Regions from separate parts of the Variovorax sp. YR750 genome, predicted to be linked through region 1. Evidence: riboswitches for the same ligand, from Rfam matches in the RefSeq annotation. Region 1 holds a riboswitch; each other region holds the start of a gene.
What was found. A riboswitch is a leader RNA that binds a small molecule or an ion and turns the genes downstream of it on or off. The one in region 1 is predicted to bind glycine.
Positions count from the first base shown of each region.

Region 2: linked by a shared signal. The riboswitch ahead of BMY35_RS25080 (ABC transporter substrate-binding protein) and the one ahead of gcvT (glycine cleavage system aminomethyltransferase GcvT) in region 1 are both predicted to bind glycine.
Region 3: linked by a shared signal. The riboswitch ahead of BMY35_RS31990 (D-amino acid dehydrogenase) and the one ahead of gcvT (glycine cleavage system aminomethyltransferase GcvT) in region 1 are both predicted to bind glycine.

Region 1 is NZ_FOBJ01000007.1:240,812-251,370, reverse strand. It holds gene gcvP (aminomethyl-transferring glycine dehydrogenase) at 1-1,105, opposite strand, end outside; gene gcvH (glycine cleavage system protein GcvH) at 1,160-1,531, opposite strand; gene gcvT (glycine cleavage system aminomethyltransferase GcvT) at 1,604-2,812, opposite strand; glycine riboswitch at 2,827-2,933, opposite strand; glycine riboswitch at 2,946-3,036, opposite strand; gene BMY35_RS16615 (YkvA family protein) at 3,065-3,451, opposite strand; gene BMY35_RS16610 (hypothetical protein) at 3,525-4,079, opposite strand; gene BMY35_RS16605 (L,D-transpeptidase Cds6 family protein) at 4,179-4,682, opposite strand; gene BMY35_RS16600 (MFS transporter) at 4,764-5,954, opposite strand; gene BMY35_RS16595 (AraC family transcriptional regulator) at 6,053-6,847, shown strand; gene BMY35_RS16590 (TRAP transporter large permease) at 6,857-8,149, opposite strand; gene BMY35_RS16585 (TRAP transporter small permease) at 8,161-8,673, opposite strand; gene BMY35_RS16580 (TRAP transporter substrate-binding protein) at 8,779-9,753, opposite strand; gene denD (D-erythronate dehydrogenase) at 9,799-10,559, opposite strand, start outside.
Region 2 is NZ_FOBJ01000013.1:116,483-127,041, reverse strand. It holds gene BMY35_RS25120 (alpha/beta hydrolase) at 1-738, shown strand, start outside; gene BMY35_RS25115 (hypothetical protein) at 754-1,023, opposite strand; gene BMY35_RS25110 (DUF1161 domain-containing protein) at 1,103-1,444, opposite strand; gene BMY35_RS25105 (NADP-dependent isocitrate dehydrogenase) at 1,480-3,711, opposite strand; gene BMY35_RS25100 (LysR family transcriptional regulator) at 3,887-4,789, opposite strand; gene BMY35_RS25095 (oxidoreductase) at 4,907-5,776, shown strand; gene BMY35_RS25090 (ABC transporter ATP-binding protein) at 5,786-6,424, opposite strand; gene BMY35_RS25085 (hypothetical protein) at 6,480-7,271, shown strand; glycine riboswitch at 7,438-7,561, shown strand; gene BMY35_RS25080 (ABC transporter substrate-binding protein) at 7,707-9,290, shown strand; gene BMY35_RS25075 (ABC transporter permease) at 9,293-10,234, shown strand; gene BMY35_RS25070 (ABC transporter permease) at 10,257-10,559, shown strand, end outside.
Region 3 is NZ_FOBJ01000019.1:125,070-135,628, forward strand. It holds gene BMY35_RS31965 (LysE family translocator) at 1-127, opposite strand, end outside; gene BMY35_RS31970 (aminotransferase-like domain-containing protein) at 250-1,695, shown strand; gene BMY35_RS31975 (PhaM family polyhydroxyalkanoate granule multifunctional regulatory protein) at 1,887-2,627, shown strand; gene BMY35_RS31980 (FIST signal transduction protein) at 2,673-3,953, shown strand; gene BMY35_RS31985 (RtcB family protein) at 4,159-5,565, shown strand; gene BMY35_RS31990 (D-amino acid dehydrogenase) at 5,585-6,892, opposite strand; glycine riboswitch at 6,985-7,090, opposite strand; glycine riboswitch at 7,094-7,193, opposite strand; gene rfbB (dTDP-glucose 4,6-dehydratase) at 7,312-8,388, shown strand; gene rfbD (dTDP-4-dehydrorhamnose reductase) at 8,385-9,275, shown strand; gene rfbA (glucose-1-phosphate thymidylyltransferase RfbA) at 9,295-10,191, shown strand; gene BMY35_RS32010 (glycosyltransferase family 2 protein) at 10,206-10,559, shown strand, end outside.

The DNA of each region.
Region 1 (10,559 bases):
GGGCGATGCGGGTGAGGCCGTCGGGCCCGTGGTACACGGCGTACATGCTGGCCACCACGGCCGGCAGCACCTGCGCGGTACAGATGTTGGAGGTGGCCTTCTCGCGGCGGATGTGCTGCTCGCGCGTCTGCAGCGCGAGGCGGTAGGCGGGCTGGCCGTGCGTGTCGACGCTCACGCCCACCAGGCGGCCCGGCAGCGAGCGCTTGAACTCGTCGCGGCAGGCCAGGTAGGCGGCGTGCGGGCCGCCGTTGCAAAGCGGCATGCCGAAGCGCTGCGTGGTGCCGCAGACGATGTCGGCGCCCCATTCGCCGGGCGGCGCAAGCAGCGTCAGCGCCAGCAGGTCGGCCGCGACGATGAATGCCGCGTCGCACTGGTGCGCGTGGCCCGCGAGCGGACGCAGGTCGTGCACGTGGCCGGTGGTTGCGGGGTACTGCGCGAGCACGCCGAAGAAGGCGCCGCTCACCATCAGGTGCGGCAGCGTTTCCGACACGGTGCTGACCTTGACCTCGATGCCCAACGGGGCGGCGCGCGTCTTGATCACTTCGATGGTCTGCGGATGGCAGTCGCCGGAGACCAGGAACACGTTGCTCTTGCTCTTCACGCTGCGCTTGGCGAGCGTCATCGCCTCGGCCGCGGCCGTGGCTTCGTCGAGCATGGATGCGTTGGCGATGGCCATGCCCGTGAGGTCGCACACCATCGTCTGGAAGTTGAGCAGGGCTTCCATGCGGCCCTGCGAGATCTCGGCCTGGTAGGGCGTGTAGGCGGTGTACCAGGCGGGGTTCTCGAGGATGTTGCGCAGGATCACGCCCGGCGTGTGGTTGCCGTAGTAGCCCTGGCCGATGAAGTTGCGGAACACCTTGTTCTTCGACGCCATCGCCTTCAGCTCGGCCAGCGCGTCGGCTTCGGTCACCGGCGCGGGCAGGCGCATCGGCTTCGCGCGGCGGATGGCCGCCGGCACGATGCCGTCGATGAGCTCCGCGCGCGTCTCCGAGCCGATCGCCGGCAGCATGCGCGCCTCGTCCGCCGCGTCGATGCCGATGTGGCGGGCGAGGAATTCTTCGGCGTTCTCTAGTTCTTGCAAAGAAGGAAGGGCGGGCGTCGGCATGGCGGTGAAGGCTCGGAGGGAAAGAACAAAGGTGCTGCTGAAAAATTCAGCGGATCAGGACTCGGCGGCGAACTTGTCGTAGGAGGCCGCGTCCAGCAGGGCGTCGAGCTGCGCGGGGTCGCTCAGCTTGACCTTGAAGAACCAGCCGGCGGCCAGCGGGTCGCTGTTGGCGAGCGACGGATCGGCGCGCAGGGCTTCGTTCACCTCGGTGATCTCGCCCGACACGGGCATGAACACGTCGGCCGCGGCCTTGACCGATTCGACGACGCCGGCGACTTCACCCTGGGCGAAGGTCTTGCCGACTTCAGGCAGGTCGACGAAGACCACGTCGCCCAGCGCGTCCTGCGCATGCACGGTGATGCCGACGGTGGCTGCGTCGCCCTCGGCCGACACCCATTCGTGGTCCTTGGTGTACTTGATGCTCATGGTGGAAAAACTCCTCGTGGAAAAAATGGATCGGGGTGCAGAGCCTAGCCGGTCGATCTGACTGGGCGGCGCTCAGCCCCGGTAGTAACGGGTGGGCACGAAAGGCATGGTCGAGACCTCCATCGGCACCGGCTTGCCGCGCACGATGGCCTGCACGCGCGTGCCCGGCTCGGCGAAGGCTGTGGCCACGTAGCCCATGGCGATGCAGCGGTCGGCCGTGGGGCCGAGCAGGCCGCTGGTGACGAGGCCGATGTCCTGGCCCTCGAAAGACTGGAGCACCGTGCCGTCGCGCACCGGAATGCGCTCGAGGGCGACGAGGCCCACGCGCTTGCGCTTCAGGGTGTCGTGGTCGGTGTGGCCGGCGGCGCCCGCGGTAGCCGCGGCGAGCTGGGCGAGGATTTTCGCGGCGCCCGGGAAGCCGCCTTCGCGTGCCCCGCCCGTGCGGCGCACCTTCTGCATCGCCCAGTTGAGCGAGGCCTCGACCGGCGTGGTGGTGGTGTCGATGTCATTGCCGTAGAGGCACAGGCCGGCTTCGAGCCGCAGCGAGTTGCGCGCGCCCAGGCCGACGGGCTTGACCTCGGGCTGTGCCAGCAGCAGGCGGGCGAGGCGCTCGGCGTCGGATGCGGCCACCGAGATCTCGAAGCCGTCCTCGCCGGTGTAGCCGCTGCGGGTGACGAAGGCCGGAATGCCGCCGATCTGCACAGCGCCGCCCGTCATGAACACGAAGCGCTCGACACCGGGCGACAGCCGCGCCAGCGTGGCCGCGGCCTGCGGGCCCTGCAGCGCGAGCAGCGCGTGGTCGGGCAGGGGGCGCACCTCGCAGCGCGAGCCGATCTTCTGCTGGATGTGGGCGATGTCGGCCACCTTGCAGGCCCCGTTGACGATCACGAAGATCGAGCCGTTGCCCTCGTTGAAGAACATCAGGTCGTCGAGGATGCCGCCCTCGTCGTCCAGCAGCAGGCCGTAGCGCTGCTTGCCGGCGGGCAGGTCGATCACGTCGACGGGCATCAGGGTCTCGAAGGCGGCTGCCGCGTCGGGCCCGACCAGGCGCAGCTGGCCCATGTGGGAAATGTCGAAGAGGCCGGCCGCGTCGCGCGTGTGCTTGTGTTCGGCCATCAGGCCGGCGGGGTACTGGACCGGCATCGAATAGCCGGCGAAGGGCACCATGCGGGCGCCCAGTTCCAGGTGGAGGTCGTACAGCGGCGTCTTGAGAAGCTGGGCGTCGGGGGTAGCGGAGGAAGAAGCAGCCACGGGGCACTCCAAAGGGCAGTCGAAATCCATGACGCAAGCCATGGGCCACCCCTGCTGTCCGCTTTACCTGAGAGATTCGCCCCACGATCGGGGTTTGCTCCTTCGGTGGACCGCCGCCCGTGGGCAACGGCCTCTCTCCAGCAAGGAAACGCCGGCTTTCACCGGCGCCTCGTCAGTCCTTTTGCCTGAGCGTTCGGGAAGTCCCTGCGCCTTCGGCGGCCCCGGCACGCGGGGCTCTCTCCTGACCCCGGGAAGTGTAGTGGATCGCGCGGGCCCTTCGCGCTATCCCGACCAAAGACGCCACGCCCCGAAGCAGGCCGCGGCCCACACGGCCACGACGAAGGCCGCGCCCCAGCGGCTGACCGGCCTGGCGCCGCGCTCGCGCAGCCATTCGTCCGCCCTGGCGCGGCAATCCGCGAGCACCGCGGGGGGAATCAGCCGGATGGCGAGCCAGATCAGCCCCGGCAGCAGCAAAACGTCGTCGACGTAGCCCAGCACCGGAATGAAGTCGGGAACGAGGTCGATCGGGCTGAGCGCGTAGGCGACCACGAAGGCGCCCAGTGCCTTGGCATGCCATGGGGTGGACGGGTGCCTGCCGGCGAACCAGAGCGTGACGCCGTCGCGCTTCAGGCGCTTCGCCCAGCTGCGAAGGCGCCCGGACAGGGGGATTGCGGGAGGCGGCGAGTTCACCCGGCGATGGTGTCACAGCCCCGGCCGGGCATCTCGCGTATCCCTTTTGTCGTCAATGCACGACTTCGGCCGGCGGCAGCAGCCGGTCGATGCGCTCGCGCAGCGATTCGGCACGCTCCACGCCCGCGCTCTTCTCGATCTCGGTGAGCATCAGCGCGGCGATGGTCAGCATGGCGTTGCGGTCACGCGCCTCGCGCAGCGCGTCGCGCATCTGCAGCGCGAACTTGGGGTCGCGCCGCACGAACATGCGCTCGCAGATGTCGAAGAGGAACATGCGGGTGGTGGCCAGCGAACGCTTGCCGTCGAAGGTGTCGGCCGAGGTGGCCACCTGGATCGGCTGGGCGGCGGGGATGGGCGAGGGCGCGGGCTGCGCGGGAGGCTCCGCCGGGGCGGCCGCTGCCGCTGCCTTCGGGCTCTGCAGGTAGCCCTTGTCGATCAGCGCCTGGATCGCCTGCTCGGCCTCATCCCGGTTGGAGAAGAGCGGGCTGAAGTCGGTAAGGGAGCGCCGGCCGTCGGCCATCAGCAGCAGGGCGCGTTCGCGCTGGCTGAGCGTGCGCTGTCCGCCCTGAAGTTCGTCGCGCGCCTTGTCGGTCTTGGTGGGAAACATGGCAGCCACAGCTTTCGGGAATCGAGGGCTGCAGCATCGTTGCAAGTAGTGACATCTCCATGAACCGTTTGGCTTACAGGGGCAATTCCGCGGCGGTCTTCAGCCGGCGCTTTCCTTGCGTATGAGCCACCGGTTGCCCATGCGCTGCAGCTCCAGCGTCTTGCGGCCTTTCTCGCGGAACTTGTCGGCGCTGTAGGTCTGCTCGAAGGTGGCGGTGGCCGATTGACCCTGGACGCTGATGACGAGGCTCTCGATGCCCACGTTGATGACGGCCTTGTCCTCGATGCGCGCGCGGCGGTCGGCCTCCCACGCCTTGCGGTCCTGGCCGCGCGGCGGGGCGAAGTCGGGCGCATAGGCGGCAAGGTAGCGCGCCACGTCCCGCGCGGACCAGGCTGCGGCCCAGGCCCGCACGGCGGCTTCGACTTCGCGGATGCCGGCGGCGGGATCCACCGGCGCTGCCGCCACCGATGCAGGGGCGGCCTGCGTGGCGGGCGCCGCGGGCGGGGCGCCGAAGGCGGCCGGTGCCAGCAATGCGCCGCCCATCACGCTGCCCATCACGCTGCCTGTCACGCCGCTTGTCAGGCAGCTCAGGAATCGATTCATGGCGCAGTCCCCTCCTTGTCGGTTGTCGCCCGATTCTGGCAGCGAACATGCGTGGGGCCGACCGGCCCCCGGGACCCGTATTCAGGCGGCAGCCCCTTCGGTTTCCGCCGGCAAGGCCTGCAGCGTCCGGTTGCGCAGGCGCAGCGCCATCACCGCCGCGGCGCACAGCACGCACAGCACCGTCGTCAGCGTCACGCCGAGCCCGCGCGCGTCCGAGAGCATGCCGAAGAGCGGCGACACCAACCCGCCCACCGACAGCGCCAGCCCCAGCGCGATGCCGCTGGCCGTGGCCGGGTTGCGCGGCAGGTAGTCCTGCGCCAATGTCACCTGCGCGGCGAAGGGCAGGAACATGCAAAGGCCGAAGAGCCCGGTGCAGGCCAGTGCCCAGCCGGCGGTCGGCGCGAGCACGATGCCCGCGAGGGACGGCAGCGCGAGCAGGTAGCCCGCGCGGATCGTGCCCATGCGCCCGATGCGGTCGCCCAGCCAGCCCCCGAGCAGCGTGCCCACCGCGCCCGCGGCCGTGAATGCGGTGAGCGCCGCCGCGCCCTGGAAGGCCGAGCCGTGCAGGTCGCGCGTGATGCGCAGCGACAGCATCGACAGCACCGTGACGTACGGAATCGACCAGCCCACGATGGTCGCCACCAGCAGCGCGAAGGCGCGCCAGTCGTTGTGCGGCTTCATCAGATGGTCGCCGGCCTTCCGGGCTGCCGCGGCGCTGCTGTCCGAGGCCGCGCCGCGCCGCGCGTTCGCGGCGAACCACACCGCGCCCATCGCCAGCGCCGGCAGGCCCAGCAGGTAGCTGTGCGACAGGCTCCCGTTGCCCACCACCGTGGCCGCCAGCACCGGCGCGAACGAGGCGCCGATGGTGCCGCCCACCGAGAACACGCTCATCGCCTTCTGCGAGCCGCCGCCGGCCGCGCGCGCAGCCACCGTGGCCGGCGGGTGGTAGGCCGCGATGCCCAGCCCGCACAGCACCATGGCGATCCAGGTCAGCAGGTAGCTCTGACTGATGCCCGCCAGCACCACGCCCAGCGCGGCCACCAGGAAGCCCGTGGGCACCAGCCAGCTGCGCGGGTGGCGGTCGGCGTACAGGCCGAACAGCGGCTGCACCACGCTCGACAGGCCGGTGGCCGCCAGCATCAGGCCGCTGACGGCCGTGTAGCTGTAGCCGCGCTCCAGCACCATGAAGGGCAGCAGCGCGGGCACGAGGCCCTGGTAGAGATCGTTGACGGCATGGGTGCCGGTGAGCAGCCCGAGTCGGCGCTTGTTCATGACGAATGCTTCTTTCGTTTGCAGGGAGGGAGGAAAAAAGCATCGTAGAAAGCCGTGAGAAGATGTTCTTGCTACGAATCCTCAAGCGTCGTCGAGAAATGGACAAACCGGCCCAGGCAGCGATCAACCTGCGTCCCGAGCAAGGGGAGTCGACCCCGCGCGCCGTCGCGGCGCTGGCGACCGACCCTGTCGGCGACGCCTTCATCCCGCCGCACACGCACCGGCGCGGGCAGCTCATCCACGCGATCTCGGGCGTGATGCTGGTGAGCGCCGCGGCCGGCAGCTGGGTGGTGCCGACCGGGCGCGGCGTGTGGGTGCCCGGCGGCATGGAGCATCAGATCCGCATGGCGGGCGAGGTGCGCATGCGCACCGTCTTCGTCGAGCCGGGCATGCGCGCCGACCTGGGTGGCGAATGCCGCGTGATCCAGGTGAGCGAACTGCTGCGCGCGCTGATCGTCGCGGCCGTGTCGCTGCCGCTGGACTACGCGCCGGGCGGCCGAGACGAGCGCGTGATGGAACTGCTGCTCGACGAGATGGAGGCCGCGCCCGCGCTCTCGCTGCACGTGCCGATGCCGCGCCATGCAAGGCTGGCCGCGTTGTGCGAGGAACTGGTGCGCGACCCCTCGCTGCCCGCCACCCTCGACGACTGGGCCCTGCGCCTGCACATGAACAGCCGCACGCTCGCGCGCCTGTTCCAGCGCGAGACGGGCATGAACTTCGGAGCCTGGTGCCGGCAGGCGCGGCTGCTGCTGAGCCTGCCCCGGCTGGCGGCGGGCGCGTCGATCCTGGAGGTGGCGCTGGCGCACGGCTACGAGAGCCCGAGCGCCTTCACCGCCATGTTCCGACGCACGCTCGGCGTGCCGCCGAGCCAGTACCTGCACCGGTCCGGCTGAACGGCTTCGCTACTTGAACCCGAGCGTGTGCGGCAGCCAGGTGCTCAGCGCCGGCACGAAGGTCAGGATCAGCAGCACCGCGCCGTGCGCCCACAGGAACGGCACCAGCTCCTTCACCAGCGCAGTCATCGGCACCTTCGACACGTTGCAGGTCACGAACAGCAGCCCGCCCACCGGCGGCGTGATCATGCCCAGCGTGAGGTTGAAGATCACGATCATCGCGAAGTGCACCGGATCGACGCCCAGCTTCACGGCCACCGGCGCGAGGATCGGCGCCAGCACCATCACGCCCGGCAGCGGCTCGATGAAGATGCCGAACAGCAGCAGGAACACGTTGACGATGATCAGGAACATCCACGGCGAGAGGTTCATGCCGATCAGCCATTCGGCCATCTGCTGCGGAATGCCCTCGATCGTGAGAATCCACGCGAACGAGGCCGACAGGCCGATGATGATCAGCACCGAGGCCGACAGCAGGGCGGAGCGCGAAAGAATGTCCGGCAGCGCCTTCCATTCGAGCGTGCGGTAGATGAACTTGCCGCACACCAGCGCGTAGAACACCGCCACCACCGATGCCTCGGTGGGCGTGAACCAGCCCGCGCGCATGCCGCCGAGAATGACCACCGGCAGCAGGATCGCGGGAATCGCCTTCCACGTCGTCACCAGGATCTCGTGCAGCGGCGGCGTCTGGCCGTCGCCCTTGTAGTTGCGCTTCTTCGAGACGTGGAAGTTCACCAGGCACATCGCCACCGCGATCAGGATGCCCGGCAGGATGCCCGCGGCGAACAGCGTGCCGACCGAGACCGTCTCGTCCTGCAGCGCGTAGATGATCATGATGATCGAGGGCGGAATGATCGGCCCCACGATCGCGGTCGAGGCCGTGAGCGCCGCCGCGTAGGAGCGGTCGTAGCCGGCCTTGTCCATCATCTTGATGAGCATCGACCCAGGACCCGCCGCGTCGGCCAGCGCCGAGCCCGAGATGCCCGAGAAGAAGGTCAGCGACACCACGTTGGTGTAGCCCAGCCCGCCGCGCCGGTGGCCCACGAACTGGCCCGCGAAGCGAAGCAGCACCTCGGTGAGCGAGCCGCCGCTCATGAGCTCGGCCGCCAGGATGAAGAAGGGCACGGCCATCAGCGGAAAGCTGTCGATGCCGGTGAAGGTTTCCTTCAGCAGCACCATCAGCGGGTAGTTCTCCGCCAGGATCAGCGTGGTGACGGTGGAAAGGCCCAGCGCGAAGGCCACCGGCACGCCGATGGCCAGGAACACGCAGGCGGAAACGATGAGAACGAGGCTTGCATCCATGGCCGTTCTCCTTACAGCGACGCGCTGGCGTTGGCGTCGAAGTGCGCGTCGGACGCGAACTCGCGGTTCATCACGTAGCCGCGCACTACCAGCAGCCAGTGCACGACCAGCAGCACGCCGCCGAACAGCATGGCGCTGTAGATGTAGGCGAAGGGAATCTGCGTGACGGCCGTGAGCTGGAACATCGTGCGCTGCATGTACAGCCAGCCGTACCAGACCATGAAGCCGAAGAAGGCGAAGAGCAGCCCGGCCACCACGATGCGCAGCGCCACGGCGGCGGGGCGGGGCAGCGCGTCCTGCAGGTTCTCGACCGCGATGTGCCCGCCGTAGCGCAGCACCGGCCCGGCGCCCAGGAAGGTGAGCCAGATCATCATGTGGCGCGACACCTCCTCGGCCCATTCGAGCGACTGGCTGGTGGTGTAGCGCAGCACGACGTTGGTGAAGATGATGACCGACATGGCGGCCAGCAGAAGAATCAGCGCCCAGCGGTTGGCGGCGAGAAAGTAGCGCTCGAAGGCTTGCACTTTGAGTTGTTCTCTGTGTTTTGTCGAAGAAGAAAAACGAAGCGCCCGGCGCACGCGTGCGTACCGGGCGCGTTGCCGGAAAGCCGGCCGTAACCAGCTCGCGGCTTACTTGACGTCCGTGATCTTCTTGATGTTGTCCGCGCCGAATTCCTTGGCGTAGCTAACGTACGCCGGCTTCAGCGCCTCGCGGAAGGCCGCGCCGTCGACGGTGCGCGTGACCTTCATGCCGTCCTTCTCGAGCTGGGCGATGCCGTTGTTCTCGTCGTCGTTGACCTTCTTGCGCTGGGCGATGGCGGCCTTCTTCGCGGCTTCGGTGAACACCTTCTTGTCGGCGTCCGACAGCTTGTTCCACACCTTCGGCGACAGCAGCAGCAGCGCCGGCGAGTACACGTGGCCCGTGAGCGAGAGGTGCTTCTGCACCTGCGAGAACTTCGAGGCCAGGATCACGGGAATCGGGTTCTCCTGTCCGTCGACGGTGCCTTGCTGCAGCGCGCCGAACAGCTCGGGGAAGGCCATGGGCGTGGGCAGGATGCCGAAGGTGCGGTAGCCGTCCATGTGCACCTTGTTTTCCATGGTACGCATCTTCAGGCCGGCCGCGTCGGTGGGCTTGACGATGTCGCGCTTGCTGTTCGTCATGTGGCGGAAGCCGTTCTCCGTCCAGGCCAGCGCGATGATGCCCTTGCTCGGGAACTTGGTCAGGATGTCCTGGCCGATCGGGCCGTCCATCACCTTGCGTGCGTGGTCGTAGTCGCGGAACAGGAAGGGGATGTCGACGATCTTCACCTCGGGCACGAAGTTGCCCACCGGGCCGGTCGAGGTGTTGACGAGGTCCTGCGTGCCGAGCTGGATGGCCTCGATCTGCTCGCGCTCGCCGCCCAGCGCCGAGTTGGCGAAGTGCTGGCACTTGTAGCGGCCTTGCGTGCCCTTCTCGATCTCTTCGCAGAACACCGTGGAGCCCACGCCGTAGTGCGACTCCTTGGAAGTCGCGTAGCCGATCTTGAGAACGGTTGGGGCCTGGGCGAAGGCGGAAGTGCCCAGGGCGAGCGAAAGGCAGGCGGCGGCGATGTGGCCGAGTTTCATGATGTCTCCGGGGGTTGAAGTCAGGTGCGCGTCAGGCGCACGCGACTATGCAACACCGGAGAGCTTCACCGCGTCGGGATTTTCACGGACGTACTCGCGGATGACCGCCTCGAAGCTCTCGTCCGCCGAGAGACCCAGCGCCTTCGCGCGCGCGGTCTCGATGCGGCCGGGCCAGGTCTTCACGATACGCATGATCGCCGGGTCGGGCGTGCGGTCGAGCAGGGCGGTGGCCGCCTTGCCGGCCACGCGTTCGAGGGCCGCGGCCATCTCGCCGACCGTGGTGGCCAGCGAGGGCAGGTTGAGCGCGGTGCGCGGGCCCCATTGCGCGTCGCTCGCCTCGGCGGCGCGGATGATGCCCTCGATGGTGCGCGCCGGTGACGCAATGGCGACAGGCGTCTCGTCCGGCACCGGGCAGGCCGCGCGCAGCCCCGCCAGCGGCTCGCGGATCATTCCGCTGAAGAAGCCCGAGGCGGCGCCGTTGGGCTTGCCCGGGCGCACGCTCACCGTCATGAGCCGCACGCTGCGTCCGCGCACGAAGCCCTTGCGCGTGAAATCGGCCACCAGTTGTTCACCAATGAATTTCTGGATGCCGTAGCTGGTTTGCGGCGTGGGCAGCGTGCGGTCCTCGATCACCTTCGGCAGCGGCTGCTCTAGCGAGTCGCCGAACACCGCGAGCGAGCTCGCGAACACCAGCACGGGCCTGGTTCCGAGCGCGCGCACCCGTTCGAGCAGCGCGTGCGTGGCCGCGAAGTTGCTGCGCATGCCGAGGTCGAAGTCGGCCTCGCATTCGCCGCTCACCGCCGCGG
Region 2 (10,559 bases), on a different contig from region 1:
CACCTGGCCGAATCGCTGGTGCAGGCGGGCTACGCGGTCTATGCGAACGAACATCGCGGCCACGGCAAGGGTGCCGAAGCGCGCGGCGAATTGGGCGAGTTCGGCCCGCGCGCGTTCTCCGGGCTGGTGGACGACATGGCGCTGCTGAGCCATCACGTGCGCGGCGTGCATCCGGGCCTTCCGCTGATCCTCCTGGGCCACAGCATGGGCTCGTTCGCCACGCAGTACTACTTGGTCGAGCACAGCGCGCTGCTGGCGGGGGCGGTGCTCTCGGGCACCTCGGCGCTCGATCTGCTGGGGGCGGCATTGCAGTCCGGCTTCAAGCTGGAAGACATGAACGCCGCGCTGCCCGACGTTCGTACGCCCTTCGACTGGCTCAGCCGCGACCCGGCGCAGGTCGATGCGTACATCGCCGATCCGCTGTGCGGGTTCACTGTCTCGGCCGAGGGGCTGGGTTCGATGTTCGCGAAGCTGGCCGATCTCACGCCCGATGCAATGCGCAAGAGCATCCGGCCTGAACTGCCTCTTTATCTGTTCATCGGCGACGAGGACCCGGTGAGCAACAGGGCCGAATGGTTCTATCCGCTGGTGCAGCGCTATCGCGAGGCGGGGCTGCGCGACGTGTCGTGCCACGTGTTCGGCGGTGCGCGCCATGAGACGCTGAACGAAACCAACCGCGACGAGGTCGAGGCGGTGCTGCTGGCGTGGATCGCGCGGGTGGTGGGCGGCAACAACTAGCCGCGGCCGATTCACCTACTCGTCGAACTCGCGCTTCGTTCTCTCCGCATCCGGCGCTTGCTCGTCGAGCGACTGCCGGTACCTGATGCAGCCGCGCATGAACTGCGGCCAGGCCGGAACGGCGATGGCCGGTTCGACCTTCTCGGGCAGCAGGGCCCAGAGGGCAGGGTGGTGCCAGCACAGCTCGTGTCCGCTCGAGTCCCGGTGCTCGCGGATGGCCGTGCGCAGCTTCTTCGCTTCCGCGATCAGCTGATCGCGCGACAGGGTTTCAAGGTCTTCGTCCATGCGGCGGACGCTAAGAGCATTCCGCGCAAGGGTGCGTCGGACGATGCGCCAAAAAGAGGTTGGCGCCAGCGGACGGCTACTACTTCCTGCAGTCGCCGCCGTATGACGTGGTGCCGTCCTTGCACTCGGTGAGCATGGGCTCGCCGGGGGCAGGAGCGGCAGCGGGGGCCGTTGCGGCCCCCGCGTCCTTCAGATAAACGACCTTCTTCGTGCCGAGCTCGCAGCTGCCCACCACCTGGCCGTTCGCCGACGCGTTGGCATCGATGACGGTGACGGTGAAGCGCGCCACGCCGCTCGCGGCGATCTTCGATTCGATGCGGGTGCGCAGGGCCTCGCAGTCCTCGGCAGCCGCATGCGCGGTACCCGCCGCGCCGGCCAGGGCCAGCACGGCGGGAAGCATCGCGAGCCAGGAGGGCTTCATGACGGCTGCCACCCGCACGATGTCGACCGGCCTTCTTATGCCGAAGCCAGCGCCGCGTTGAGCGTTGCGCTCGGACGCATCACGGCTTCGAACTTGGCGGGGTCGGCCAGGTAGTAGCCGCCGATGTCCACGGCCTTGCCCTGCACGGCGGCGAGCTCGTCGACGATCTTCTGCTCGTTGGCGGTGAGCGTCTCGGCCAGCTTCACGAAGGCTGCCTGCAGTTCCTTGTCGTCGGTCTGCGCGGCCAGTTCCTGCGCCCAGTACATCGCCAGGTAGAACTGGCTGCCGCGGTTGTCGAGCTGGCCGGTCTTGGGCGAGGGGTTCTTGTTGTTGTCGAGCAGCTTGCCGGTGGCGGTGTCCAGCGTCTTCGCCAGGATGGCGGCCTTCTTGTTGTTCGTCTTCAGGCCCAGGTCTTCCAGGCTCACGGCCAGCGCGAGGAATTCACCCAGCGAGTCCCAGCGCAGGTGATTTTCTTCCACCAGTTGCTGCACGTGCTTGGGGGCCGAGCCGCCCGCGCCGGTCTCGTACATGCCGCCGCCGGCCATCAGCGGAACGATCGACAGCATCTTGGCCGAGGTGCCCAGTTCCATGATGGGGAACAGGTCGGTCAGGTAGTCGCGCAGGATGTTGCCGGTGGCGCTGATGGTGTCCAGGCCGCGGACCACGCGCTCCAGGGTGTAGCGCATGGCGCGCACCTGGCTCATGATCTGGATGTCCAGGCCCGTGGTGTTGTGCTCGTGCAGGTACATCTTGACCTTGGTGATCAGCTGTGCCTCGTGCGGACGGTACGCGTCGAGCCAGAAGACCACCGGCATGCCGGAGTTGCGCGCGCGGTTGACGGCCAGCTTCACCCAGTCGCGGATCGCAGCGTCCTTGACCTGGCACATGCGCCAGATGTCGCCCTTCTCCACGTCTTCGCTCATCAGCACTTCGCCGGTGTCCAGGTCGGTGATGTTGGCAACGCCGTCTTCGGGGATCTCGAAGGTCTTGTCGTGCGAACCGTATTCCTCGGCCTTCTGCGCCATCAGGCCGACGTTGGGCACGGTGCCCATGGTCTTGGGGTCGAAGGCGCCGTGCCACTTGCAGAAGTTGATCATCTCCTGGTAGATGCGGGCGAAGGTCGATTCGGGCATCACGGCCTTCACGTCCTTCAGGCGACCGTCGGCGCCCCACATCTTGCCGCCGTTGCGGATCATCGCGGGCATGGAGGCGTCCACGATCACGTCGTTGGGCGAGTGGAAGTTGGTGATGCCCTTGGCCGAGTCGACCATGGCGAGCTCGGGGCGGTTCTCGTGGCAGGCGTGCAGGTCGCGCTTGATCTCGTCCTGCGTGCTCTGCGGCAGCGTGGCGATCTTGTTGTAGAGGTCGACCATGCCGTTGTTGACGTTGATGCCCAGCTCGTCGAACAGCTTGCCGTGTTTCTCGAAGGCTTCCTTGTAGAAGATCTTCACGCAGTGGCCGAACACGATGGGGTGCGAGACCTTCATCATGGTGGCCTTGACGTGCAGCGAGAACATCACGCCGGTCTTGCGCGCGTCTTCGATTTCCTTTTCATAGAAGGCCAGCAGCGCCTTCTTGCTCATGAACATGGAATCGATGACCTCGCGGTCGAGCAGGGCGACCTTGGGCTTGAGCACGATGGTCTTGCCGCTCTTGGTCAGCAGTTCCATCTTGACGTTGCGCGCGCGGTCCAGGGTCATGGACTTCTCGCCGTGATAGAAGTCGCCGCCGTGCATGTGCGAGACGTGCGAGCGCGAGGCCTGGCTCCAGTCGGCCATGCTGTGCGGGTTCTTGCGGGCGTATTCCTTGACGGCCTTGGGTGCGCGGCGGTCGGAGTTGCCTTCGCGCAGCACGGGGTTCACGGCGCTGCCGGTGCACTTGTTGTAGCGCGCGCGGATGTCCTTGTCCTCGTCCGTGGTCGGGTTCTCGGGGTAGTCGGGGATCTTGTAGCCCTTGCCCTGCAGTTCCTTGATGGCAGCCTTGAGTTGGGCCACCGAGGCGCTGATGTTGGGCAGCTTGATGATGTTGGCTTCGGGCTTGAGCGTGAGCTTGCCCAGTTCGGCCAGGTTGTCCGGCACTTTCTGGTCGTCGCTCAGCAGCTCGGGGAACTCGCCCAGGATGCGCGCCGCCACCGAGATGTCGCTGGTTGCCACGTTGATGCCGGCCGGGTTCGTGAAGGCGCGGATGATGGGCAGAAACGCGTAGGTCGCCAGCAGGGGCGCCTCGTCGGTGAGGGTGTAGACGATGGTTGGTTGCTTCGAGCTCATGCGCTTCTTCCGTAGATCCTGGTTGTCGGGGTGGCTGGAACTTCCGGCTGTCGGGCGGTAGCCCGCTTTTTTCCGGAATCCCCGATTGTCGCCGGCCGGGACCGGGTTTCGCCATGCGGGTTGCGAAGCCCCCGGCGCGAAGCGCGTCTTAACGGGGTTCCGGCTGGCCGGATGCCTATTTTTCGAGCATTTCCCGGGCCAGGTCGACGAAGGCGCGCAGCTTGGGCGCCTGGGCGGCGCGGCGCGGAAAGTACAGGAACAGCCCCGGCTCCTCGAAGGCCGAGCGCGGCAGCAGCCGGCGAAGGCGGCCCTCGCGCAGCTCGGCGCGCACCAGCGGCTCGAAGATGTAGGCGATGCCCACGTCGGCCAGCGCCAGCTCCCGGGCGTAGAGCGCATCGGTGACGCGCACGGTGCCCGGCACCTCGACCGAGACGTGGGCGCCGCCCTCGTCGCGCAGGTCCCAGGCGTACACGCCGCCCGAGGTGACGAAGCGGAAGCCGATGCAGTTGTGCTGCTGCAGCGCCTCGATGTCGCGCGGCTCGCCGGCCAGCTCCAGGTAGCGCGGCGTGGCCACCATGATGGCCTGGAAGGGCGGGGTGAGCCGCACCGCGACCATGTCCTGGGCCACGGTGTGGCCCAGCCGCACGCCGGCGTCATGGCCGCTGGCCACGATGTCGGCCAGGCCGTCGTCGCAGGTGATCTCTATTACCAATTCGGGGTGGCGGCGCGACATCTCGGCCACCAGCGGCGTCATGACCAGCGGCAGCGCCACGTGCGGCGCGTTGATGCGCAGCACGCCGCCCACGCGTCCCGACGATTCGCCGAAACGGTCGACCGCGTCGGCGATCTCGCCCATGGCGGGCGCCAGCATGGCGATGAAGCCGGCGCCGGCCTCGGTGAGCCGCACGCTGCGGGTGGTGCGCGCGAAAAGCGGCTGGCCCAGGTGGTCCTCGACGGCGCGCACTGCATGGCTCACGGCCGAGGCGCTCATGCCCAGTTCGGCCGCGGCGGCGGCGAAACCGCCGCGCCGGTGCACCGCAAGCACGATGGCCAGGTGCGGGAGCAGGGTGCGGTCCATTCATGCATCGTATCGCAAGGTGCATTCGATTTGAACCGTCTAGTCGATGAATGCGGTTGATGGAACAGTCACGCCATGGCTTCACGGCAACCCATCAACCCTCAAGGAGCAAGCCTCATGACCACCACCGCCAACAACGCTTCGCAAGCCCGGGCCCGCAAGACCTGGTTCATCACCGGCGCCGCCTCCGGCTTCGGCCACGCCTTCGCCGAACATGCGCTGGCGCAGGGCCACAACGTCGTCGCCACCGCCCGCGACGCCGCCCGGCTCGCCGACCTCGTGGCGCTGGCGCCCGACCGCGTGCTGGCCACGCCGCTCGACGTGGACGTGGCCGGCGCGGCCGAAGCCGCCGTGCAGGCCGCGGTCGAGCGCTTCGGCCGCATCGACGTGCTGGTCAACAACGCGGGCTACGGCGTGGTCGGCGCGCTCGAGGAGACGCCCGACGCCGAACTGCGCGCGCTGATGAACACCAATTTCTTCGGCGCCATGGCCGTTACCCGCGCCGCGCTGCCGGTGCTGCGCGCGCAGAAGTCGGGCGCCATCGTCAACATCTCCAGCCTGGGCGGGCAGCTGTCGTTCTCGGGCTTCAGCGCCTACTCGGCCTCCAAGTTCGCGCTGGAGGGCGCTTCGGAAGCGCTGGCGCAGGAAGTGGCGTCCTTCGGCATCAAGGTGCTGATCGTCGAGCCGGGCCAGTTCCGCACCCAGCTCGCGGGCAGCGGCATGCGCCACATGCCCGTGATCGAGGCCTACCAGCCGGTGGTGGGCGCCACCCGCGAGTTCGCGCACAGCATGCACAACACGCAGGCCGGCGATCCGCGCAAGGCCGCGGTGGCCATCGAGAAGGCACTGGACGCCGAGCACACGCCGCTTCGCCTGCAGCTCGGCGACGATTCGGTCGACGCGGTGCGCGCCCATGCGCAGGCGATGCTCAAGGACATGGAAGCCTGGGAGTCCGTGAGCCGCAGCACGAACTTCGACGCGACCTGAAGACGGGCTTCAGGCGAGGGGCAGTTCGATGGTGGCCGCGAGCGGCACGGTGTCGATGCGCGCCGCACTGGCCACGATGACTGCCCGGCCCTGCTGCCCATCGAAGCCGGAAAGCGTGCTCCAAAGGCAGCGCGTCGACGGCATGTCGAGCCCGGCCGTGGGCTCGTCGAGCAGCACGAGCGGCCGGCCCGACGCGAGCCCGGCCGCCATCCACACCTTGCGCTTCGAGCCGGTCGAGAGCATGAACATCTTCTTGTCGAGGTGCGGAGCCAGCGAGAAGCCCTCGGCAATGGCCTGCCACTTCGCTTCGTCGAAACCCGCGTCGCCCTCGGCGAGCGAAGCGGTGCATTCGCGGGCCGTGAGCTGGTCGAAGCGGTCGGTCACGGGGTCGACGAAGAACACCTGGCGGCGGTATGCCTCGGGCGCGGTGTCGAGGGTCGCTCCCGCCACCGTCAACCGGCCGGAAGAAGCGGGCAGCATGCCGGCGATCACCCGGAGCAGCGCCGACTTGCCGGTGCCGGTATCTCCGTAGAGCAGCGTGACGCCCGGGCCGATGGATGCATTCCAGCCGGACACCAGCGGCGGTTGGTCGGGGTAGGCGAAGCTCAGCGCGTCGATCCGGAGAAGGGCGGGAGAAGAAGGATTCATGGTCGCGTGCGACTTTATCAACCAGGCGCCCCGCCGGTGGCTACCATCCGGCTCCATGAGAAAACTGCCGTGCCTGCTCGCCCTGCTGTCGTTCGCCGCCCCGGTGCTTGCCGCTCCCGATCTTTCCGCGCCGTCGGCGCAGGTGTTCGATGCGGTGAAGAAGCCCGATTCGCTCGACGCGCAATGGCGCACGCGCCTGTGCGCGTTGTTGCCGCAGCCCTGCAACGCGCAGCAGCTGGGCCTTTACCGTCCGCGCAACGCCGCGCCCGGCAACTACGTGGTGCTCTCCACCGAGCCGCTGGCCATGGCGCGCGTCAGGCGGGATGCCGGCGACGCGAAGGGCTGGCAGCTCGATCGTCTCCATGATTTCTCCGACTATGCGCAGGCCCTGAAGAAGGACAACGACGCCAGCCGGTCCGAGGCGCGCCTCTCGCTCGCGCCGGCGCTCTATCCGCTGGCCGAAGGCAAGTGGGCGGTTGCGGTGCTGCAGACCGTGTCGGAGGGCTACTCCGGCGGCGGCGCCTCGTTCGACACCGCCGATTTCGTGCCGCTCGAAGGCGGCAAGGCGGTACAGGAGGACATCCCGTTCTCGTGCTCCAAGATGATCCGCGCCTGCTTCAGCGAGAAGGAATACAAGACCTCGAAGCACTGCCACGACGAGAGCTTCGGCAGCCTGCGCATCGCCTACGGCGAGACATTCAAGCCCGGCGCGCCCTACGACTGGCAATACACCTGGGTGCAGACCGAGTGGCCGCAGAACGAGCCGCGCAGCGCCGCGACCACCACGCGCGTGCTGTTCACCGCGAAGACCACCGAGCGCGCGGGTTTCTGCGGCGGGCCGCAGTAACACGACGCAGTAAGAAGAAAGAAGAGAAGAAGAGCACCGTGCGCGGGCGCCGCATGGCACGCAAACTGCTTGGACAGATGCATCCAGGAGAAATGCCGGCTCGATGCTTCGAGTTAGTGCATTACCGAAGGCGATAGCCCAGAACGCTCAGGTACCAAGACTGGATTTTTCAAACGCTGGAGAGCGCCGCCCGGAATCCTCGCGGATCCGAGGGCGGCCGCCGAAGGGGCAAGCCTCGTGCGATTCGCGCGCGGGGTGAATCTCTCAGGCTAAAGGACAGCAGGGCCACTCCGTGCTTCGTGCACGGCGTGGCCTTGTTCGCTTCTGGAGCCGCTTCATTTCATGACCTGTTTCCAAGGACGCCGTGCAGCCCCGTGTGCTCTGGCGTCGCGCGTGTCCGCGTCCCTCCCTTTCTTTCAACCGGAGAACTGACCCATGCTGAAGAGACGACAACTGAAAGCCCTGTTCGCGGGCGTCCTGCTGGCCGCCGCCGCGGCTGCTGCCTTCGCGCAGGACGTCGGCAAGGTGCTGCGCCTCGTGCCGCAGTCCGACCTGAAGATCCTCGACCCGATCTGGACCACAGCCTTCATCACGCGCAACCACGGCTACATGGTCTACGACACGCTCTTTGGCGTGGACGAGCAGGGCAAGGTGCATCCGCAGATGGTCGACAAGTACACGACCAGCGCCGACGGCAAGACCTGGACCTTCACGCTGCGCAAGAGCCTGGCCTTCCATGACGGCAAGCCCGTCACCTCGGAAGACGTCATCGCGTCGCTCAAGCGCTGGGGCCAGCGCGATGGCCTCGGCCAGAAGATGTTCGCCGCACTCGACAAGGCCGAGGCGGTCGACGCCGGCAGCTTCAGGCTGGTGTTCAAGGACCCCTTCGGCATGGTGCTCGAGGCGCTGAGCAAGCCTTCGTCGAATCCGCCCTTCATCATGCCCGCGCGCGTGGCCGCCACGCCCGCCGACAAGCAGATTGACGACGCCACCGGCTCCGGCCCCTACATCTTCAAGAAGGACGAGTACCGCCCCGGCGAGAAGGTCGTCTACCTGAAGAACACCAAATACGTGCCGCGCACCGAGGCGCCCTCGGGCACGGCCGGCGGAAAGAACGTGTACGTCGACCGCATGGAATGGATCATCCTGAAGGACGCGCAGACGCAGGCGAATGCGCTCGCCAACGGCGAGGTCGACATGATCGAGTGGGTGCCTTCCGAGCAGTACACCGCGCTGAAGAACAACCCCGCCATCACGCTCGACAGCCCGGTGCCCAAGGGCTCGTTCGCGCTGCACCTGAACCACTTCATCCCGCCCTTCGACAACCCGAAGATCGCGCAGGCCGCCATCATGGCCATCAACCAGGACGCCCTGATGCGCGCCCAGCTGGTGCACAAGGAGCTCTACAGCGGCTGCGTGTCGATCTACCCCTGCGGCTCCGCCCTTGCGTCGGACAAGGCCGGCTACTTCACCGGCAAGCCGCAGTTCGAGAAGGCCAAGGCGCTGCTGAAGGAAGCCGGCTATGACGGCAAGCCCGTGGTGCTGATGTTTCCGGCCGACTTCGCGGTGCTCAACAAGTTTCCGCCGGTGATGGCGCAACTGCTCAAGCAGGCCGGCTTCAACGTGGACATGCAGTCGATGGACTGGCCCACGCTGGTCACTCGCCGTGCCAAGAAGGATCCGGTCGCCAACGGCGGCTGGAACCTCTTCATCACCGGCTGGGGCATCGCCGACAACATGAACCCGATGTTCTTCGCACCGCTCACGGGCAACGGCGAGAAGGGCTGGTTCGGCTGGGCCACCGACGACAAGCTGGAGCAGCTCAAGTCGCAGTTCCTGGCGACGGCCGACGAGCCGAAGCGCAAGGAGCTGGCCACGGCCATCCAGCAGCGCGTGTACGACACCGGCATCTATGCCCCCATCGGCGAGTACAAGCCTCTCACGGCCTACAGCAAGGGCGTGGTGAGCGGCGTGGTGCGCTCGCCGGTGGGCGTGTTCTGGAACCTGAAGAAGAACTGAGCATGCTGCTCTTTCTTGCACGCCGCATTCTCTCGACCGTGCCGGTGCTCGTCATCGTCGCGCTGATCGTGTTCCTGATGCTGCGGCTCGCGCCCGGCGACCCGGCCGCCGCGATCGTGGGCGACGCCGGCACCGCCGAGAACATCGCCAGGGTGCGCGAGCAGCTGGGGCTCAATCAGTCGCTGCCGGTGCAGTTCTTCCACTGGAGCGTGCAACTGCTGCAGGGCAACCTGGGCGAGTCGTACTTCATGAAGAAGACGGTGATGGAGCTGATCGGCCAGCGCATCGAGGCCACGGTGTCGCTGGCGGCCGTGACGCTGGTGGTCACCATCCTCATCGCGGTGCCGTTGGGCGTGATCGCCGCATGGCGGCACGGCGGCTGGCTCGACCGCATGCTGATGGGCTTCTCGGTCATGGGCTTCTCGATTCCCGCGTTCGTGATCGGCTACGTGCTCATCTGGATCTTCGCGCTGCACCTGCAGTGGCTGCCGGTGCAGGGCTATGCCCGATTGAGCCAGGGGCCGCTGCTGTGGCTGAAGCACCTGATCCTGCCGTCGATCACGCTGTCGATCATCTACGTGGCGCTGATCGCCCGCGTGACCCGCGCGGCGGTGGCCGAGGCCATGACCGAGGACTACATCCGAACGGCGCGCGCCAAGGGCATCTCCGAGAAGCGCCTGCTGATGCGACACGCGCTTGCCAACGCGGCGATCCCCATCGTCACGGTGATCGGTATCGGCATCGCGCTGCTCATCGGCGGCGTGGTGGTCACCGAGACGGTGTTCGCCATTCCGGGGCTCGGCCAGCTCACGGTCGACGCGGTGCTTTCGCGCGACTTTCCGCTGATCCAGGGCATCACGCTGTTCTTCTCGGTCGTCTATGTGCTCGTCAATCTCCTGATCGACCTGAGCTACCTGGTGTTCGACCCGCGCATCCGCTACTGAACCGCAAGGAGGAAAGAAAAGCATGACCGATTCATCCATTGCCCTTGCTCCCGAAGCGAGGGCCGAGGCTCTGCCGCCACCGAGGCGTCGCTCGCTGTTCAGGCGCATCCTGGCCAACTGGTCGGTGCGCGCGGGCGGCGGCGTGCTGGTGCTGCTGGTGGTCACGTCGCTGCTGGCGCCGTGGCTGGGCACCATCGACCCGACCGCGATCGATCCGGGCAGCGCCAACATCCTTCCGGGCACGCGCGGCGAGTTCAACAGCCTGGCCGGCGACACCTTCGAGCACCTCTTCGTGATGGGCACCGACAGCCTGGGGCGGGACATC
Region 3 (10,559 bases), on a different contig from region 1:
CGAAGCGCATGGCGCGCGGCAGGCCGCCGTTGGCCGCCAGGGCGGTGGAGAGCGTGGTGTTGGGGCCGGGCGAGAAGCTCATCGCCGTGGCCAGCACCAGCAGCGCGGTGAATTCTTGCCAGTTCATGACACGCACTCTAAACTTGAGACCATTACAGTTCCAGTACAGATGATCGAACAATCACCCAATCTGTATTGGTCATCCCCTCGACACAGAAGCCAGGGAAACCGGCACAGCCCGGACGACGAATGCTCACTCGCACCTCCACACAGTCGCTGACCGGGCAGCTGGCCGATCGCCTGGCAGAGCGCATCCGCACCCGGCTGCTTCCGCCCGGCGCGCGCCTGCCCTCGGTACGCGAATGCGCGCGGCAGCAGGGCGTGAGCCCGTACACGGTGGTCGCCGCCTACGACCAGTTGCTGGCGCAGGGGCTGGTCGAGGCCCGGCGCCAGCGCGGCTTCTATGTGCGGGACTCGGCGCCGGTACAGGACGGCCGCCAGGGCAACGGCGCGGACGCCAACGGCGCGAGCGGCATGCCGGCGGCGATCGCGGTGCAGATGATGGCCTCGCGCGTGCCGGCGGATGCCAGCTCGCTCATCCGCAGCATGTTCCACCGCCCCAGCGACAAGCCGCAGCCGGGCATGGGCGTGTTTCCGCCCGACTGGATGGCGTCGACCTTCATGCCCACCGCCGTGCGGCGCATGACCAATACAGCCGCGCTGCAGGAGCTGTCGCTCCAGTACGGCGAGCCGGCCGGCGACATGAGCCTGCGGCGCAGCCTGTCGCAGAAGCTGGTGGGCATCAACGTGCCGGCCTCGCCGGACCAGATCGTGACCACCGTCGGCGCCACGCACGCGCTGGACATCGTGAGCCGCACGCTGCTGCGGGCGGGCGATCCGGTGATGGTCGAGGAGCCGGGCTGGGCGCTCGAGTTCGCTCGGCTGGAGGCGCTGGGCATGCGCATCCTGCCCGTGCCGCGCCGCGCCGACGGGCCCGACCTGGAGGTGATGGCGCAGTACTGCAAGCTGCACAGCCCCAAGCTCTTCGTCAGCGTGAGCGTGCTGCACAACCCCACGGGCTACAGCCTCACGCCGGGCAGCGCGCACCGCGTGCTCAAGCTGGCCAACGAGCACGACTTCCACATCGTCGAGGACGACACCTACAGCCACCTCGCGCCCGAGCACGCCACGCGGCTGAGCGCGCTCGACGGGCTGCAGCGCACCATCTACGTCAGCGGCTTCGCGAAGATCCTCGCGCCCAACTGGCGCATCGGCTTCCTGGCGGCGCCGCCCGCGCTGAAGGAGCGGCTGCTCGAGACCAAGCTGCTGGCCACGCTGACCTCGCCCACGCTGTTCGAGCGGGCCTTGTCGTGGTGCATCGACCAGGGGCAGCTGCGCCGGCACTCCGAGCGCGTACGCATCCGGCTCGACGGGGCGCGGGGGCGGGCGGTGAAGCTGGCCATGGCGCACGGCTGCACCTTCGCCTCTGAGCCGGCGGGGCTCTTCGGCTGGGTCGACACCGGCGTGGACACCGACGCGCTCACCCAGCGCATGCTCGACCAGGGCTACCTGCTGGCGCCGGGCTCGCTCTTCCACGCGCGCCGGCCGCCCAGCACGATGATGCGCATCAACTTCGCGACCTCGCAGGACGCGGCCTTCTGGAAGGTGTTCAGCAAGGTGCGAAGCGAGCTCTGACCCGGCTCGCCCCCAGGCTTTGCGTGCCTGGCGAGCGCAATGCCGGCGGCGCGGCAATGCCGGTTTCGCGATGCTCCGCGAAGGGGCAAATCCTCGTTGGGAAAAGGCGGCACGGAGGGTCAAACGCCGGAGGCTTGGAGTAAGCTGGCAGCACAAGAAAACCCATACCCAGCACCCAGGAGACCTCCCGCATGAGCAACGCCAGCAAGCCCTTCGACTTCAGCCAGTTCGTTCCCGGTTTCGACTTCCTGAAGAACCTCGCCGGCGGCGCGGCGGCGGGGAACGGGTCGATTCCCGGCATCGCGAGCTGGGTGGCTCCCACGCTGAGCGTGGAGGAGGTCGACAAGCGCATCCAGGAGCTGAAGACGGTGCAGTACTGGCTCGAGCAGAACGGGCACGCACTCAAGGCCACCATCCAGGCGCTCGAGGTGCAGAAGATGACGCTTTCGACGCTGCGCGGCATGAACGTGCGGATGGAAGACATCGCCAGCGCGTTCACCAGGCAGGCGGCCGCGATGGCGCCTGCGCCGGCACCTGCGGCGGCAGCGGCCCCTGAGCCCGAACTCGAGGAGATCGAGGAAGAGGGCGAGGCGCCTGAAGAAGAAGCCCCGGCCCCCAGCAAGCCGCGCCGCAAGCCGGCCGCGGCCAAGGCGAAGGCCGGGTCGGCCGACGGCGCAGGCGTGGTCGATCCGATGCAATGGTGGGGCTCGCTCACCGAACAGTTCCAGCAGATCGCCAGCACGGCGCTGCAGGACGCGGCCCAGCTGAAGGTGCCGGCCATGGCCCAGCCGCTGGCCGACGCGGTCGGCTCGGTCATCGGCAAGCCGGCGGCGGCCCGCAAGCCCGCCGCCGCTGCGAAGAAGGCCGCGGCACCGGCCGCGAAGAAAAGGACGTCGACCGCCGCGCGCAAGCGAACCTCCGCGCGACGCTGACGTCATACACACATCCATTTCTTGAAGAACGGGTTGGCACGCATCATGAAGTTGTTTCCCTCCGGCCATGCCACCCATCCGCAATGGCGAATGGCGGCGGGCCTCGTGCTCGCCCAGCTGCGGGCGCAGATGGCGCTGCCCGACTACGCCTCGTCGCCGACGCTGGGCCTGCTCTACATCACCGACCACTACGCGAGCGACGCGCAGGACATCCTCGACCACCTGAGCGCGGAGCTGCCCGAGGTGACCGACTGGTCGGGCACCGTCGGCATCGGCGTGTCGGCCAACAACGCCGAGTACTTCGACGAACCCGGCATGACCCTCATGCTCTGCGCCCTGCCGAGCGACCAGTACCGCGTGTTCTCCGGCGTGGCGCCGCTGGGCAATTCGGAAATGAGCGGTTTCGAGGCGCACACGGCGCTGGTGCACGCCGACCCGGCCACGCCCGATTTGGCCGAGCTCATCGGCGAGATGGCCGGCCGCACCGACACGGGCTACCTGTTCGGCGGCCTGTCTTCCGGGCGCGGCGGCGCGCTGCAGTTCGCCATCGGCGGCAACGGCAACATCCGCGGACATGGCGCGGCGGGCGGAGTGTTCTCGGGCGGCCTGTCGGGCGTGGTGTTCGGCGAGGGCGTACGGCTGGTGTCGCGCGTCACCCAGGGCTGCCAGCCGCTTCGCTCGGGCGCGGTGCGCGAACGCGAGATCACCGAGGCCGATGGCAACCTGCTGCTGAAGCTCGACGGCGAGCCGGCGCTCGACGTGCTGCTGGCCGACCTGCAGGTGTCTCTCGAACGGCCCCAGGAGGCCATCGATGCGGTGCGCAACACCCTGGTCGGCCTGGCCGATGCGGGCGCCGATGGCATCCGCCGCACCGGCGACCTGGGCGCCGACGTGCTGGTACGCCACATCATCGGACTCGACCCCACGCGGCGCGGCATCGCGATTGCCGACACGGCCGAAGCCGGCATGCGGCTCACCTTCTGCCGCCGCAACGCGCAGGCAGCGCGCGCCGACCTGATGCGCATCTGCGCGGAGATTCGCGAGGAGCTGGAGCCCGAGGAGCAGACGCTGGCCACCGCCCGCGCCGTGGCGGCGGGCGAGGCCGAGGCCGCGCCGCATCCTGCGCGGCGCATCGCAGGCGCGGTGTATGTCAGCTGCTCCGGCCGTGGCGGGCCGCACTTCGGCGCGCCGGGGGCGGAGCTGCAGATCGTGCGGCATGCGCTGGGCGATGTGCCGTTGGTTGGTTTCTTCGCCGCGGGGGAGATCGCGCGGCACCATCTGTATGGGTATACCGGGGTGTTGACGGTTTTCACCGCCAACGACTGATTCCAGACCCGACGCGAAAAAACGACGGGCGGGTTTCCAACGGAAGCATGCGTCACTAGAATCCGCCCGCTTTCTTGAATCTCTGCTGCTGCAAGAAAGAGCCAGCCGCGCATCGTCAGCGATGCGCGGGCGATCTCTTTCGCCTCCCCACGCAAAGTGCGACGAGGCAGGAAGCCGACACGGCTTCCCCAATGGAACAGCAGCCATGAGCGACCTTCGTTTCTCCAGACTTCAGCGCGCGTTTTCGCGCGCTGGCATCGCCGTCGACTACCGCGACGGTGTCTACCACCTGCACCACGAGGCCTCGCAGGCCACGGTGCTCCTGCCGCCCAGTCTTCCGCTGGAAGAAAAGGCGGTGAATCAGTTGCTGGCTTTTGCCAGCGTGCGCTCGCCCGACGGCGAGCGGGGCGTGTGCAAGGCCTGTGCGACGCCCGACTTCCATCCGGGCTCTGTCGCGCCTGTCGGCAGCGTTGTCGCGACCGATGCCGACTTTGTCATCCCCGCAGCGGTGGGCACCGACATCAACTGCGGCATGCGACTGTTGACCACCGGGCTCACGCTCGACCAGGTGGCGCCGCACAAGACGCGGCTGGTCGAGCGGCTCACGCGCAGCCTGCTCGACAACGGGCGTGACGTGCCGGTGCACACGGCGGCATTCAGGGCGCTGTTCGATGTGGGGCCGTCGGCATTCCTCGAGACAGTGCAGGACGGCGGGCTATGGTCGGCGTGCGACCGCGACCGGATGCAGGCCGAACTCGATGCCTGCATCGGCCTGGCGACGTTCGGCGGCAGCGCGCGGCATGCACCCGAGGCGTACACCGGCGTCCGCCACGAGGTGTTTCGTGACCCCTGCCTCGGCACGCCGGGCAGTGGCAATCACTTCGTGGAACTGCAAGTTGTCGACCATGTGATGGACCGTCACGAGGCCTATCGCGCCGGCCTGAAGGCAGGGGACGTGGTCGTGATGATCCACAGCGGCTCGCGCGACATCGGGTTCCATGTGGGCGGCCGCTGGATGGACCGTGCGCGCGACGAATGGCCCAAGGGCCTGCGTCATCCGAAAAGCGGCTTGTACGGCCTGGCGGGACCGCTGGCCGACGAATACCTGGAGGCCATGGGCGTGGCGGCGCGCTACGCATGGGCAAACCGGGTCGTCCTGGCCGAACTGGTACGCAAGGATTTCGCGGAATTGCTGGGTGCCACGTCGTCGAGGCTCGTCGTGGACGTGCCGCACAACGTCGTGCTGCAGGAACATGGCATGAATATCCACCGCAAGGGAGCGACGCCGGCGAACGCGGGCGATCTGGCGCTGATTCCCGGCTCCATGGGCGACTACTCGTATCTGGCGGCCGGACTGGGGCACGAAGACTGGCTCTGGTCGTGCAGCCATGGCGCCGGCCGGCGGATGCGTCGGCAGCAGGTGCGCGCGATGCGGCCGGCGCCCGTCGACGAGCAGGCAAGCTGGCAGTGCGTGACCTTGCGCGAGGAGCGCCGGATCGAGGAGGCGCCGCAGGCCTACAAGCCCATCGGCGAGGTGATCGACGCGCAGGAGCGCGCAGGCCTGATCCACTGCGCGGTGCGGCTCAGGCCCTGGATCACGTTCAAGGCGTGATTCAGGGCTTGCCGGTTCGTCAGCCCAGTACGGGTTGCGGGATGCGCGGCTTGGGCGCAGGCATCCCCGTGAACGCGAAATCGACCTCCGGCTCCAGCCCGCTCACGATCCGCGCGATCGACTTGCCCGAGCCGCAGGCGTGCGTCCAGCCCAGGGTGCCGTGGCCGGTGTTGAGGAACAGGTTCAGCAGCTTCGTCTTGCCGATCAGCGGGACGTTGCTCGGCGTGGCGGGACGCAGGCCGGTCCAGAACTGGGCTTGCGTGGTGTCGCCGGCGCCCGGGAACAGTTCTTCGACGCGGCGCACGATGGCTTCGCAGCGCACGCGGTTCAGGTCGCGGTCGTAGCCGTTGAGCTCGGCCGTGCCGGCAATGCGCAGGCGGTCGCCCGATGCCGAGGTGTAGCGCGAGAACACGAGCTTGAATTCGTCATCGGTCAGCGAGACCTGGTGCGCCTTCGAGGCGTCCTTGACGGGCAGCGTCACCGAGTAGCCCTTGGCCGGGTAGATCGGCAGCCGGATGCCCAGCGGCGCCGCGTACAGCGGGCTCAGCGAGCCCATCGCCAGCACGAAGGCGTCGCCGCGGATGCGCTGGAAGCGGCCTTCGCTGTCGGTGGCCTCGACGTGGTCGATGCTGCCGCCGGCTTCGCGCAGCGCGGTCACGGTGTGGCTCATCAGGAACTTCACGCCCGCGGCGGCGGCCAGGCCCACGAGCTCGCGGGCGAAGCGGTTGGCGTCGCCCGATTCGTCCTCGGCCGTGTAGGTGGCGCCGGCCAGCTTCGGACGGATGTGGGCGAGGGCGGGCTCGAGCTTCACGGCCTCGTCGGCCGAGATGACCAGGCGCTCGCAGCCCAGGGCGCGCATCTGTTCGGCGGGCTCGAGAGCACCGTCGAACTCCTTCTGCGTCGTGTAGAAGTGCAGGATGCCTTGCGTGCGCTGGTCGTAGTTGAGGCCGGTGTCGCGGCGCAACTGTTGCAACATCGAGCGGCTGTATGTGCCGAGACGCACGATCTGCTCGATGTTGTGACGGGTACGCGCCGGCGTGCATTCGCGCAGGAACTGCAGGCCCCAGAGCCATTGGCGCATGTCGGCGCGCATGCGGAAGAGCAGCGGGGCGTCTTCCTTGCCCAGCCATTGCAGCACCTTCAGGGGGGCGCTCGGGTTGGCCCAGGGTTCGGCGTGGCTGACGGAGATCTGCCCGCCGTTGGCGAAGCTGGTTTCGGCGGCCGGAGTGGCCTGCCGGTCGATCACGGTCACTTCGTGGCCGAGTTGCTGGAGGTAGTAAGCCGAGGTCACGCCGAGCAGGCCGGCGCCGAGAACGATCACGCGCATTTCAAGTACCTTTTGAGGTTGCAGCGCTTGAACGGCGGGCGTGATTGCTATCGAATGAATAGCAAAGCAACCGGACGACCGCAGTCCAAGTTGCCGCTCCCCCTGTCCTCGGTACCTGAGAGATTCACCCGCTGCGCCCGCAGAGGGTTTGCTCCTTCGGTGCGCCACATGGCGTGGCGGCTCTCCAGACGGCGTTTCAGTTGGTGCAGTACAGGCCCTTGTGGGGGCCGACCTGAGCGTTTATGGGAGTTTGCGCCTTCGGTAGGGCCACTAGGGTGGCCCGCTCTCCTGCAGTGGGGACGATTGTAGGCGGGGCGTGAGCGGCTGCCAACCCGCCGATTTCCACGTGTCAGCCCGATGGATAATCGCCTGTTGTTGATTTGCCGCAGGGCGATCGTTCCAAAACCATAGGGGACTTCATGATCCTGGTTACCGGCGGTGCCGGCTTCATCGGCGCCAATTTCGTACTCGACTGGATCGCGAACAGCGACGAGCCGGTCGTGAACCTCGACAAACTGACTTACGCGGGCAACCTCGAGACGCTCGCCTCGCTCAAGGGCAACCCGAAGCACATCTTCGTTCAGGGCGACATCGGCGACAGCGCCCTCGTCGACCGCCTGCTGGCCGAGCACAAGCCGCGCGCCGTGGTGAATTTCGCCGCCGAGTCGCATGTCGACCGCTCGATCCACGGCCCCGAGGACTTCGTGCAGACCAACGTGCTCGGCACCTTCCGCCTGCTCGAGTCGGTGCGCGGCTTCTGGAGCGCGCTGCCGGCCGAACAGAAATCGGTCTTCCGCTTCCTGCACGTGTCGACCGACGAGGTCTACGGCTCGCTCTCCAAGACCGACCCGGCCTTCACCGAAGAGAACAAGTACGAGCCGAACAGCCCCTATTCGGCCAGCAAGGCAGCCAGCGACCACCTCGTGCGCGCTTGGCACCACACCTACGGCCTGCCGGTGCTGACCACCAACTGCTCGAACAACTACGGTCCGTTCCACTTCCCCGAGAAGCTGATCCCCCTGATGATCGTCAACGCGCTGGCCGGCAAGAACCTGCCCGTGTACGGCGACGGCATGCAGGTGCGCGACTGGCTCTACGTGAAGGACCACTGCAGCGCCATCCGCCGCGTGCTCGAAGCCGGCAAGCTGGGCGAGACCTACAACGTGGGCGGCTGGAACGAGAAGCCCAACATCGAGATCGTCAACACCGTCTGCTCCCTGCTCGACGAACTGCGCCCGCGCGCAGACGGCAAGCCGTACAAGGAACAGATCACCTACGTCACCGACCGTCCCGGCCACGACCGCCGCTATGCCATCGATGCGCGCAAGCTCGAGGCCGAGCTCGGCTGGAAGCCCGCCGAGACCTTCGACACCGGCATCCGCAAGACCGTCGAGTGGTACCTCGCGAACAGCGAGTGGGTGCGCAACGTGCAGAGCGGCGCCTACCGCGAGTGGGTCGAGAAGCAGTACGACAGCAACGCGAAGGCTGCGGCATGAAGCTGCTGCTGCTGGGCAAGGGCGGACAGGTCGGTTGGGAGCTGCAGCGCAGCCTGGCGCCGCTCGGTGAGTTGGTCGCGCTCGATTTCGACAGCACCGATTTCCACGCCGACTTCAGCCGGCCGGAGGAGCTGGCCGACACGGTGCTGAAGGTCCGACCCGACGTGATCGTCAATGCGGCGGCGCACACCGCCGTCGACAAGGCCGAGAGCGAGCCCGAGTTCGCGCGCAAGCTCAACGCCACCTCGCCCGGAGTGGTGGCCGAAGCGGCGCAGAAGATCGGTGCGCTGATGGTTCATTACTCGACCGACTACGTTTTCGACGGCAGTGGCACGAAGCCCTGGAAGGAAGACGACGCGACCGGTCCGCTCAGCGTGTACGGCCAGACCAAGCTTGAGGGCGAGCAGTTGGTTGCGCGGAACTGCGCGAAGCACCTGATCTTTCGCACCAGCTGGGTGTATGCAGCGCGCGGCGGCAACTTCGCCAAGACGATGCTGCGGCTGGCGAAGGAGCGCGACAAGCTGACCGTCATCGACGACCAGTTCGGGGCACCTACCGGTGCGGAACTACTGGCAGACGTGACGGCGCATGCGATCCGGGCCACGTTGCAGGATTCATCGAAGGCGGGCCTGTATCACGCGATTGCTGGCGGCGAAACGACGTGGCACGGTTACGCACGCTTCGTACTCGAACTGGCGCAGCAGGCTGGCGTCGAACTCAAGGCCGGGCCGAATGCCGTCGAGGCCGTGCCGACCAGCGCTTTCCCGACGCCGGCGAAGCGCCCGCACAATTCGCGCCTCGACACCACCAAGCTGCAGACCACTTTCGGCCTGCGCCTGCCGCCCTGGCAGGAAGGCGTCTCGCGCATGCTGCGCGAGATCCTTTGAACTTCACGAGAAGAAGAACATGACCAAGACGACGCAACGCAAGGGCATCATCCTGGCCGGCGGCTCGGGCACACGCCTGCACCCCGCGACCCTGGCGATCAGCAAGCAACTGCTGCCGGTGTACGACAAGCCGATGATCTACTACCCGCTCAGCACGCTCATGCTGGGCGGCATGCGCGACATCCTGATCATCAGCACGCCGCAGGACACGCCGCGCTTCCAGCAGCTGCTGGGCGACGGTAGCCAATGGGGCATCAATCTGCAGTACGAGGTGCAGCCCAGCCCGGACGGGCTCGCGCAGGCCTTCATCATCGGTGACAAGTTCGTCGGCAACTCGCCGAGTGCGCTGGTGCTGGGCGACAACATCTTTTACGGCCACGATTTCGTGCATCTGCTGGCCGATGCGGATGCAAAGGCATCCGGCGCCACCGTGTTCGCGTATCACGTGCAGGATCCGGAGCGCTATGGCGTCGTCGCGTTCGACGAGAAGGGCAAGGCGAGCAGCATCGAAGAGAAGCCGCTGAAGCCGAAGAGCAGCTATGCGGTGACCGGCCTGTACTTCTACGACAACCAGGTGGTCGATATCGCCAAGGCGGTGAAGCCCAGTGCGCGGGGCGAGTTGGAGATCACTGCTGTCAACCAGGCGTATCTGGACCGCGATCAGTTGAACGTGCAGATCATGCAGCGGGGCTATGCGTGGCTCGATACGGGCACGCATGACAGCCTTCTGGAAGCGGGGCAGTTCATCGCGACGCTGGAGCATCGGCAGGGGTTGAAGATTGCGTGTCCGGAAGAGATTGCGTGGCGCAACGGTTTCATCACGGGCGAGCAGCTTGAAAAGTTGGCGGCGCCGTTGGCAAAGAGTGGCTATGGCAAGTACCTGAAACACTTGCTGCGCGAAGAGGTTCGCTCTTGATATCGAGGGAGCCAATGCGCAATACACCTCGGTTCAGCATCGTCCTGCCGACGCGCAACCGCCCCGAGACCCTGCGCCATTCCCTGGCGACGTGCCTCGATCAGGATTTCGACGACTATGAAATCCTGATCTGCGACAACAGCGATCCGGCGGCGGCAGCCCAGGTCGCCGAAATCGTTGCAGCAGTTGCATCTTCGCGCGTGCGATATCTGCCTGCTGAACGGCCTCTGGCGATGAGCGCAAACTGGGAGCGCGGCTTGAGCGAAGCTCGTGGCGAGTACGTCACGGTGCTCGGCGACGACGATGGGCTCATGCCTTATGCGCTGCGCGAACTGGATCGCCTTGCCTCGAGCACCGGCGCCAAGGCA